3 regions of the Priestia sp. D51 genome follow, and region 1 is predicted to be linked to each of the others. Evidence: riboswitches for the same ligand, from Rfam matches in the RefSeq annotation. Region 1 holds a riboswitch; each other region holds the start of a gene.
The links. A riboswitch is a leader RNA that binds a small molecule or an ion and turns the genes downstream of it on or off. The one in region 1 is predicted to bind S-adenosylmethionine.
Positions count from the first base shown of each region.

Region 2: it holds a riboswitch for S-adenosylmethionine, as region 1 does, so the genes downstream of both, ACNHOZ_RS27000 (5-methyltetrahydropteroyltriglutamate--homocysteine S-methyltransferase) here and mtnK (S-methyl-5-thioribose kinase) in region 1, are expected to answer to the same signal.
Region 3: it holds a riboswitch for S-adenosylmethionine, as region 1 does, so the genes downstream of both, ACNHOZ_RS16080 (trans-sulfuration enzyme family protein) here and mtnK (S-methyl-5-thioribose kinase) in region 1, are expected to answer to the same signal.

Region 1 is NZ_JBLTIR010000003.1:668,408-671,909, forward strand. It holds gene mtnA (S-methyl-5-thioribose-1-phosphate isomerase) at 1-477, opposite strand, end outside; gene mtnK (S-methyl-5-thioribose kinase) at 513-1,685, opposite strand; SAM riboswitch class I at 1,821-1,971, opposite strand; gene ACNHOZ_RS15240 (carbon-nitrogen family hydrolase) at 2,063-2,845, opposite strand; gene ACNHOZ_RS15245 (pyridoxal phosphate-dependent aminotransferase) at 2,958-3,502, shown strand, end outside.
Region 2 is NZ_JBLTIR010000015.1:14,097-17,598, reverse strand. It holds gene ACNHOZ_RS27010 (Rpn family recombination-promoting nuclease/putative transposase) at 1-24, shown strand, start outside; gene ACNHOZ_RS27005 (alpha/beta-type small acid-soluble spore protein) at 249-458, shown strand; gene ACNHOZ_RS27000 (5-methyltetrahydropteroyltriglutamate--homocysteine S-methyltransferase) at 594-1,721, opposite strand; SAM riboswitch class I at 1,803-1,903, opposite strand; gene ACNHOZ_RS26995 (hypothetical protein) at 2,402-2,734, opposite strand; gene ACNHOZ_RS26990 (STAS domain-containing protein) at 2,934-3,502, opposite strand, start outside.
Region 3 is NZ_JBLTIR010000003.1:831,390-834,891, forward strand. It holds gene ACNHOZ_RS16075 (hypothetical protein) at 1-582, shown strand, start outside; SAM riboswitch class I at 749-866, shown strand; gene ACNHOZ_RS16080 (trans-sulfuration enzyme family protein) at 938-2,083, shown strand; gene ACNHOZ_RS16085 (trans-sulfuration enzyme family protein) at 2,067-3,248, shown strand; gene ACNHOZ_RS16090 (hypothetical protein) at 3,283-3,502, opposite strand, start outside.

The sequences.
Region 1 (3,502 bases):
TATTGTCATGATTTTATCTTTCTTTTTAAATAAAGAAAGGGCATGATCTCCAATTCGGTAGCACGTTTCTTCATCTTCTACTTGAATTTGAATCGCTTCATGAACAACTTTTGTTTTAGCTTCATTAACGGACGAAGCGGATTCAGCGCTTTTCGCTACGCGCTCCAGTGCCCAAAATAAATTGACGGCAGTCGGGCGTGAACTAGCTAAATACTGTTGATCTAGAGCTAGCTTTTTGTTAAATTCCTTGACTGAATCCGTGTCATAGCTAAGCGCAGAAAGAGCAAGACCAAAAGCCGCCGTAATGCCAATTGCAGGGGCTCCGCGTACTTTCAAGGTAGTGATAGCATCCCATACGTCTTTAATGGTTTGCAGCTTAATATATTCAACTTTGCCAGGAAGCTGCTGCTGATCTAATAAAGTAATATATGATTCATTCCATTCCACTGAGCGCGGAAGTGATAGTGTATTTGTCATGCTGATACCGATCCTTTCATTGTGTACATTATTCGTTATCGAAGTAAATGTTCAAATTCATTTGGTGAAACGTCTTGTTGGTGCAGAAGTAAATAGCGTCCAATTTTTAACGCAGTACGTTTAGCGTTAATTTTTCTTTCCTCTGAAGAAATTTCGTCTAAGTCCGCCACGTGAGCTAAGCCAATCGTACGTCGAATGATTTCACACCCTGCATACCCAACAGCATCTTGCCACGTTTGCGTTAAAATTTCATGTAACAAGCGCTCATCTTTAGCGAAAGGTTCAGTGTTTTCAGAATGCCAAAGCGCAGTAAAGGTATCTTTAAATACGTTCCATGTGTTCGTAATGTGTGCAAATAACGGTTCGCGATCTGTTTTTCGAGAAAGAGCATTTAAAAATAAATTCGCAACAAATTGGCCTAAATCGAATCCAAACGGACCGTAAAAAGCAAACTCTGGATCAATCACTTTCGTTTCTTGACTGCTAGCAAATATGCTTCCTGTATGTAAATCACCGTGAATTAGCGTTTGGGCATTTGTTAAAAATTTATATTTTAATCTTGCTGCTTGTAGCTTTACATCTCCATCGTTCCACAATTCTTCTACATCAGGACGCAGCGCTTCTTCAAATTCATTTGTATCGATATCAAAAAAAGGATCTGTAAAAACTAAATCTTCCGTAATATTGCATAAGTCCGGATTGCTGTACTTGACGACTTCTTCTTTTTTATCCTGAGGCTTTAAGGCAAAATCCGACGTTTTGAACGCAATATGTCCTAGAAAAGAACCGATATGCTGTGAAAGCAGGGGATAACTTTCTCCTTGAATAAGTCCGGCGCGGGAAATCGTTAAATGAGACAGATTTTCCATGACCGTAACAGCAAGCGTTTCATCGTGGTAATACACAGCTGGTACGAGTTCAGGGGTAAATGCACCGAATTGCTTGAGCGCATTGCTTTCAATCGTGGCACGGTTCAAGGATAGAGGCCAGCTCTCGCCTACAACTTTTGCATAGGGAAGTGCTTGTTTGACGATAATGGATTTATTCGTTTGATCATTTATGATGTGAAAGACGAGATTTAAGTTGCCGTCACCGATTTCACGGGCAGTCAGTGCTTCTGTGGCATCAAAAAGACCTAGCTTTTTCACAAGTTTGATTGCTGAAATTTCTGTTAATGGCTGATATTTCTCTGTTTTTATTGTTGACATCGGAACCCCTCCATAGTTTATTAAACTGATTTGTTTACTAAGTTAATAGGTTTAAGAATATATGGAGGCTTTTATAATTTTAGAAAATATAAAAGCCTCTTTCGTTGGAAAGAGGCTTGATTGTAGTGTTCAAACCTCTTATCTGCCAGAAAGAATTACTTTCTGTTGGAATTAGCACCGTGCCTGTGTAAAACATGTTTTACGGGTGTGATCCACCTTAGGATGGAATGACGGTCGGTTGCTGGGCTTCACAGGGCCAAATCCCTCAGCCAACTCTTGATAAGAGTACGATTACTTATTCAATTTTGATTTGTTTGAATATTTTATGATATCTGGTGAAAATCGTATCATGCAAAAAAACGGCTGTCAATACATAATTAATAAAATTCTGTGCGGCGATCTGTAAAGACAGGAATTTGTTTGCGAATTTCTTTTACAAGTTCTAGGTTAACGTCAGCACTTAAAAGTTCTTCGCTATCGCCAGCTTCAGCGATTATTTCTCCCCACGGATCGATGACTAAGGAATGTCCGGCAAATGTGTTATTAGGATCTTGGCCTACACGATTACACGCGATTACATAGCATTGATTTTCGATTGCGCGGCTAATGAGCAGTGCTTTCCAATGGGCAAGTCTTGGAGCCGGCCACTGAGCAACAACAAATAAGACTTCTGCTCCGCTGCTAGTATGCACGCGAATCCATTCTGGAAAACGAATATCGTAACAAATAACTCCTGCGCATAAAGACTGTTCAAGTGTAAAAAGATTTTTTGCTGTTCCTGCTTCTAGATAGAGGTGCTCATCCATTAATTTAAATAAGTGCAGCTTACTGTATTGTGACACTTCACGACCTTTTCGGTCAAAAATATACATCGTATTTGTGACGCCTTGCTCTGTTTTTTTCGCGATCGAACCTGCCACAATATTTACTTCGTTCGTTTTAGCAAATTGAGAGATTAATTGCTTGGCCTGCTGTCCTTCATCATCGGCAATTTCGTCTAGCCGCGTCAAATCATAAGCTGTATCCCATAGCTCAGGAAGCACAAGGATGTCAGGGTTTTCTTTTAGAGCTTCCGTCATTTTTTGTTGAATATATTTTCGGTTTTTAGTTGGGTTTCCAAACGCAATATCAAGCTGCAAACACGTGATTTTTACACTCACTTTATCATCCGTCCTTTTTGTAGTAGTTGAAAAAAATGACTTTACAAGTTGAGTATTACAATATATTATTTGTGACTAGAATTTCAAGAATTTTTTGAGAAGGTGTGCGATGATGAAACAATTTGAGCAATCGGAACTATTAAAAAGTTTACCAAAACAATTTTTTGCATCACTTGTAGGCAAGGTAGGAAAAGTAATGGCCCAAGGGCACGACGTTATTAACTTAGGGCAGGGAAATCCTGATCAGCCTACTCCTTCACATATTGTAGAAACACTCCAAAAAGCAAGTGCTAATCCTATACATCATAAATATTCTCCATTTCGGGGGCACCAGTTTTTAAAAGAGGCCGTTGCGACTTTTTATAAACGAGAATATGGCGTTGATGTGGATCCTGAAAAAGAAGTAGCTATTTTGTTTGGCGGGAAGGGTGGACTTGTAGAAATTCCGCAGTGCTTATTAAACCCTGGAGATACGGTGCTGGTTCCGGATCCTGGATATCCTGATTACTGGTCTGGAGTAGAGCTTGCAAAAGCAAAGATGGAAGTGATGCCGCTCACGGCTGAAAATCATTTTCTGCCCGTATACGAAGAGATAGGTGAACGTGCTAAAGAACAGGCAAAGCTCATGTTTTTAAACTATCCGAATAATCCTACCGG
Region 2 (3,502 bases), on a different contig from region 1:
ATCGAAAATCTTCGTCATCAATAAATAGAAAAAAGAGCCGTACTTAAAAGGTACGGCTCTTTTTTCGAACATGGCAAATATTGATTTTCATTACAAGGAAATGAAACATCTAATACCACTTTTTACAGTGTCATTTGTTTCTAAAAAATAGTATAGGAAGCACGTAAGAAAATAATACATCCATTATTTACTATGTATGTACTTCTTTTAAGATAGGAACTTTAAAAGAAACAAGGAGGTGACACAACATGGCAAACAACAAAAGCAGCAACAACAACGAGTTATTAGTATATGGTGCTGAACAAGCAATCGATCAAATGAAGTATGAAATTGCGAGCGAATTTGGTGTAAACCTTGGTGCTGACACAACTGCACGTGCAAACGGATCAGTAGGTGGCGAAATCACTAAGCGTCTTGTACAAATGGCTGAGCAACAACTTGGCGGCGGACGTTTCTAATAAAACTTTATAATAATGGCTGAAGGAAGAATGAACTTCATTCTTCCTTTTTTCGGTTATAAGATCCGCCTATTTATCGTATTTCAACACATCTAGAATGCTACTTATGTAAAATTAAAAAGCGATTCTCACTTTTTAGTTGGCTCCCCAGACATCTTGAGCAATTTTAATTATGTGACTAATTTTATTCCACTGTTCCTCTTCTGTTAATACATTTCCTTCTTCTGTACTTGCAAAGCCACATTGCGGACTCAATGACAAGTTAGCTAGAGGAACATACTGACTTGCTTCTTGAATTCTTTGCTTAATAACCTCAGTATCTTCTAGTGTAGGAAATTTAGATGTTACTAACCCTAAAACAACAGTTTGATTGTTACCTGTAAAGCTTTTTAATGGTTCAAAATCTCCTGAACGGTTATCATCATATTCAAGAAAAAGCCCATCTACATGTAAGTTAGCAAAGATTGCATCGGATATAGTATCATAGCCACCACTTGTGATATAAGTAGATCTAAAGTTTCCACGGCAAATATGCATAGTAATGAGCATATCTTCAGGCTTTTTAGAAATAGCATCATTTAAACAACTTACTCGAGTATTGATAATGTCTTTTACATCCATACCCAGCTTCTCAACAACCGCATTGATTCGTTCTTCAGAAACAAAATCAATCCACGAAGTATCGTCTAATTGTAGGTAACGGCAGCCTGCGTCGTAAAAGGCTTGAATCGCTTTCTGATAAGCAGCCACAGTATCATGATAAAATTGATCTCTGTTTCCATTGTAATATGTATCTTCTTGAATTCGAGTAAATAACATGTTTGGGCTTGGAAGTGAGAATTTAGCGACTTGGCTTCCATCACCATGGCGTTCGACAGCTTCTTTTAAAAACGTGAAATGTTCTACCATATAATGATGATTGAAGTCTACTTTACCTACTACCTTAATCGCGTTATTTTTGGTTTTTGCACCCTTGAATTGGCTGATATATTCTGTCTCAAACTGCTCTACACCTTCTAAGCCTGATAAGAAGTCCAAATGCCACCAAGAACGTCTAAATTCACCGTCCGTGATAGATTTAAGACCTACTTCAATTTGCTTCTGGACAAGCTTTTCAATTTCTTTATCCTCTACAGATTTTAGATCGGCTTCATTAATTGTACCATTTGCATACGCTTTTCTTGCTTCTTTAAGGGGAGTTGTGCGTAAAAAGCTGCCTACGTGATCAGCTTTAAATGGAGCCTTCACTAGTGTCTTTGTCATGAGTTTGTTTCCTTCTTTCTTTTTAAAATAAAAAACCTCTTCTTAAAAATAAGAAGAGGTTAATAATCGTTATGGGTTCTCTTCTTATCTTCAAGCAAATTGCTACTGGAATTGGCACAGTACTTTAACAGTCTGTTGCCGAGGCTTCCTAGGGCCAGTCCCTCCACCTCTCGAGATAAGAATATTCAATTTATTTAACTAGAAGAAATATTACACTTGTTTTCTTAGCTTGTCAACAAAAAATTGGAAAATCAGAAATAGCACATCTCTTATCTCATTACTTCCTCATTACCTACTACAGTAAGGGTTCTTCTTTGTTTTTGGTTTGGACAGGAAAGCTTATCGCAATAGCTACATAGTATTTAAAGAATTTGGCTCCATTACCTAATTGTTATTTATCTTCACCAATTGTATTAAAAAAATATCTGACTCCATTATACCTAGCCTCTTCATTGCACTTTGCAAGGAGCGCTATTCCTCACTTCTAATTTCTCTCTTTGATTCATTTCTTAGAGCGAATACGCTAAACCAATCTTTCATATAGTCACATCTTCTTGCAAATACGAAAAGAGCAACCATCATATACTGGCTGCTCTCTCCTAGCAAAAATGCACTCACATCAATGTGAATGTGAACGTATTCATATTACAGCACTTCATTGATAAAAAAAGAAATAATTTCTATTTGCCTTTATACATAGTTAATCGTTCTTTTGCTAAATTAATTAATTCCTTTAACTCTTCAACAGATTGCTTGTTATTACAATCGTTTAATAAATCTATTGTATCTTGCAAAAATTGCTCTCTTCTTTTTACCCTTTTATATTCAGCCCTATATTCTTCTGCCATCCTTGCTGTTCGAGTAGACCCCTGACGAGGAGTGGGAACTTTTTCAAAATCTGAGGTACGAGATTTTTTATCTTTTTCATCAAGCATAGCGTTTTCTGGATTCCTATTCCTCAATCCTGATTGACCCAAAATACTCCTTGCAGCTCGTTCTCTTCTAATGGCCATTGTCATTTCCCCTCTCTGGAATTGAGATTTGAGATAAAACGTCTTGTACACATTCAATAACAATAAAATAAACCCTTCTTTTGATAAGTTAAATTACTAATTTCAATTGATGCTTAGTTACTAGCTATTCCGTCTTTATTTCTATCCAACAATAAGAAGACTACCTTCCATTGGTAGTCTTCCTGCTGCTATAATTCTTTTACCTTATATGCAAAAGGTCACTTACTGCGTCCTTTAGTTTTCCATAGGTTCTTATTTTACTGAAGTCTATACCCAATTGAACGGCTGTTAAAGCAATTTCTGGACGGATACCTGTAATCGTTGTATCAATTCCTAGCAATTCTAACATGTTTACGACTTGAAACAATTCATTGGTCATCATTGTATCAATGGAAGGTACACCTGATAGATCAATGATTAGGCAAGACAATTCAAGGTCTTTTGCCTGCATCATAATTTTTCCCGCAAAGTCATTGCTCTTATAGTCATCGATCTGACCAATTATAGGAAGAACACCAACTGTATCTGAAATACTAATGATTGGTGTACTCAGTTCTGAAATTAGCTTTTTTTGAGCATATACTTGCGCCTCTGCTACTTGTCCATAATACATGGTAAAGAGTTCAATCATCCGGTCAAAGGCTTCGTTTAAGGTTCTGTTCCATAGAATAATATCTTGTTGTGTAATACTAGACTGATGGAGGCTTATAAATGCTTCAACCTTGTTAAGAAAAATAGCACGAAACTTTTTGAAATGACGGATACTCA
Region 3 (3,502 bases), 160 kb from region 1:
CTAGGGTTAGATGTAATGGTTTTATATAATGGACATGATTATTTGTATATTCCTCTTTTACACATACATCGCTTGCGAGAAGTTTCAGAAGAAGATTATACGCCTTTACGGACAATAGAAGAAAATTTAATAGAAGAAAGCCAGCGGATTTCTTATCGTAATATTTTACAGCAGGCAAAAGGGAAATTTATTGAAATTTATGTAACGGGAGGGAAATCATTGCATGGCTATATCACAAGCGTGCTGAATGATTATCTTGTGTTTTATTCTCCAGTGTATAAAAATGTCTTTGTTTCTCTGCATCATTTGAAATGGCTTACCCCTTACAGTAATGAGTTAACCCCTTATTCTTTAAGTGACAAAGAGCTCCCCGTAAGGCCCGCCTCTGCACCTTTTGTCAGAAACTTTGAAGAGCAGCTTAAAAAATATGAAAATCAACTGGTCGTATTAGATTTAGGGGATCAATCAGAAAAGATTGGTGTACTTAAAGAAGTTTCTAACAATATTGTTGAACTAATTACGGCAAATGGAGAAAGTATGTATTGGAAGTTAGCTCACGTAAAATCTGTGCACTTGCCTTAGAAAAAGAGACCTTGGTGTCGTCTCTTTTTTTATGTGCTTATCAGGACAAGTATATTGAATAAACAAATGAGATGATTTAAATTTTTTAGAAAATTATGTTGACAATAAAGAAAATCTTTATTAAAGTTAGTAACAACAAACGTTAACCACCAACAATTATATAGAACTCTTATCAAGAGTGGCGGAGGGACTGGCCCTGCGATGCCCGGCAACCATCAAATGAATCATTCATTTGAACGGTGCTAATTCCTGTGGAACATCAGTATTGTTCTAACAGATGAGAGAAATCGTGTATAAACGAACACTCTTCCATCTGTGAAGAGTGTTTTTTATTTTGAGTTAAGGAGAGAAATAGATGAAAATTGAAACTTTATTAGTTCGTTCAGGAGTAGGTCGTGATCCTGCAACAGGTTCTATTACAACACCCATTTACCAAGCATCAACATTTGCTCATCCTGCTTTAGGGCAAAGTACAGGATTTGACTATGCACGTACGGCAAATCCTACTCGTACAGCATTGGAAGAAGCAATTGCTGCTTTAGAAAAAGGAGAAGTAGGAGTAGCATTCGCTTCAGGAATGGCGGGTGTAATGGCAGTTTTAGCACTATTTAAAAACGGAGATCATTTAATTGTATCAGAGGATTTATACGGAGGAACGTACCGAGTACTAAATGAAATCTTTTCAGAGCAAGGAATTACTGTTTCGTACGTCAACACAGCCCATCTCGAGCAAGTAAAAGATGCGCTTCGTCCCAACACGAAAGCTTTATTTATTGAAACACCTACAAATCCAATGATGCACGTGACTGATTTGTCAGAAGCAATTGCGTTAGCTAAACAGCATGATTTGCTTACTATCGTTGACAATACATTCATGTCCCCTTACTATCAGCGTCCTTTAGAGCTTGGAGCAGATATTGTGATACATAGTGCAAGCAAATACATTGGGGGTCATAATGATGTTGTTGCTGGTCTTGTAGTCGCTCGATGTAGTAGCTTAGGAGAAAAAATTCGTTTTTATCAAAATGCAGCTGGGGCAATCTTAGGTCCACAGGATAGCTGGCTGTTATTGCGCGGTATTAAGACGCTAGCGCTTCGGATGGAAAAACATAACGAAAACGCACTGAAAATTGCAAATTGGCTTACTGCTCATGATCTCGTGGAAAAAGTGTATTACCCTGGTCTTGAAACACATCCGGGCTATGAAATCATGAAGAAACAAGCAACTGGATTTGGAGGCATGATTTCTTTTGCTGTCTCACACCCTGACATCGTGTCAGTACTTTTAGAAAATGTTAAAGTTATTACATTTGCAGAAAGCTTAGGAGGCGTGGAAAGTTTAATGACATTCCCAGCTCGTCAAACACACGCTGACATTCCTGAGGAAATTCGAAATCGTGTCGGAGTAACAAACTGTTTACTTCGATTATCAGTTGGAATTGAGCACGCAGATGATTTAATTAAAGATTTGAAGGAGGCATTTGATGCATACCAACAATAATAAACATAGATTTGGTACGAACTTAATTCATGCAAATACAGGAATTGACGGTCATTTTGGAGCGGTTAACGTACCTATTTATCAGGTATCTACATTTAATCAAGAAGATGAGACGAACAACGGCCGCTATGACTATTCTCGTTCAGGAAACCCAACGCGTGAGGCTTTAGAAAACACTATTGCTCAGCTAGAAAATGGATACGCTGGTTTTGCTTTTTCATCAGGTATGGCTGCTATTTCATCGGTGTTATCTATTTTTGAATCAGGAGATGAAATTTTAGTTTCACACGATACGTACGGCGGGACATATCGTGTATTAACACGATTATTTTCAAAGTTTGGTATCAAAACAACTTTTGTTGATACAACGAAGGTTGAGAAAGTAGAAGAAGCTATTACAAAAGATACGAAGGCTATTTATATCGAAAGCCCTTCAAATCCATTTTTACAGGTAACGGATATTAAAGCAGTAGCAAGTTTGGCGAAGGAGCACAATCTCCTTACAATTGTGGATAACACGTTTTTAACACCTTATCTGCAGCAGCCCATTGACCTTGGTGTAAATATTGTCATTCATAGTGCTACAAAATATATCAGCGGCCACAGTGACGTCATTGGCGGTTTAGTTGTAGTAAGCGATGAAAAGCTAGCGGAAGAAGTAAAGTTTGTACAAAATGCTTTTGGTGCTATCTTGGGGCCACAGGATTGTTTTTTACTGCTTCGAGGAATTAAGACATTAAAAGTTCGTTTAGATCAGCAGTTAAAAACAGCGCTGCAGTTTGCAAAGTGGCTTGAAGAACAATCTCTAGTGAGCCGTGTATACTACCCAGGCTTAAAAAGTCATCCGGACCACAAACTCATTTCAGAACAAGCAAATGGATACGGAGCTATGATTTCTTTCCAAGTGCAGGATGAAGAAGTAGCACGACATATTTTACAAGGAGTCAAATTAGCTTCAATTGGCGTTAGTCTAGGTGCAGTTGAATCCATTCTCACGCATCCTGCAACAATGTCTCATGCAAGTATCCCAAAAGAAGTACGTGAAGAAAAAGGAATTACTGATTCACTTCTTCGCCTTTCAGTAGGGTTAGAGGAATTCGAGGATTTGAAGCAAGACTTTAACGCTGTTTTTCAAAGCTTAGAAGAAAAAGCGTTAATTAAATAAAAAAAGGACTTCCATTAAGGAAGTCCTTTTTTTGTTATATACAGCTATCTAAAAGGTTTGTGTATAGGGACGTAAGCGCAACTTTTTCATCAGAGGAAAGACCGCTGTTTAGAATTCTTTTTATGCCAAGATGATATTTTACATACGGTGTTTGCCGAACGCGTGGATGAGTCATTTCATCTTTTAAATCTTTCAGAATGGCTTCGTGAAGCTGATCTTCACTTGTCAGGGCTTGTTTAGAAGCGAAAGAACGG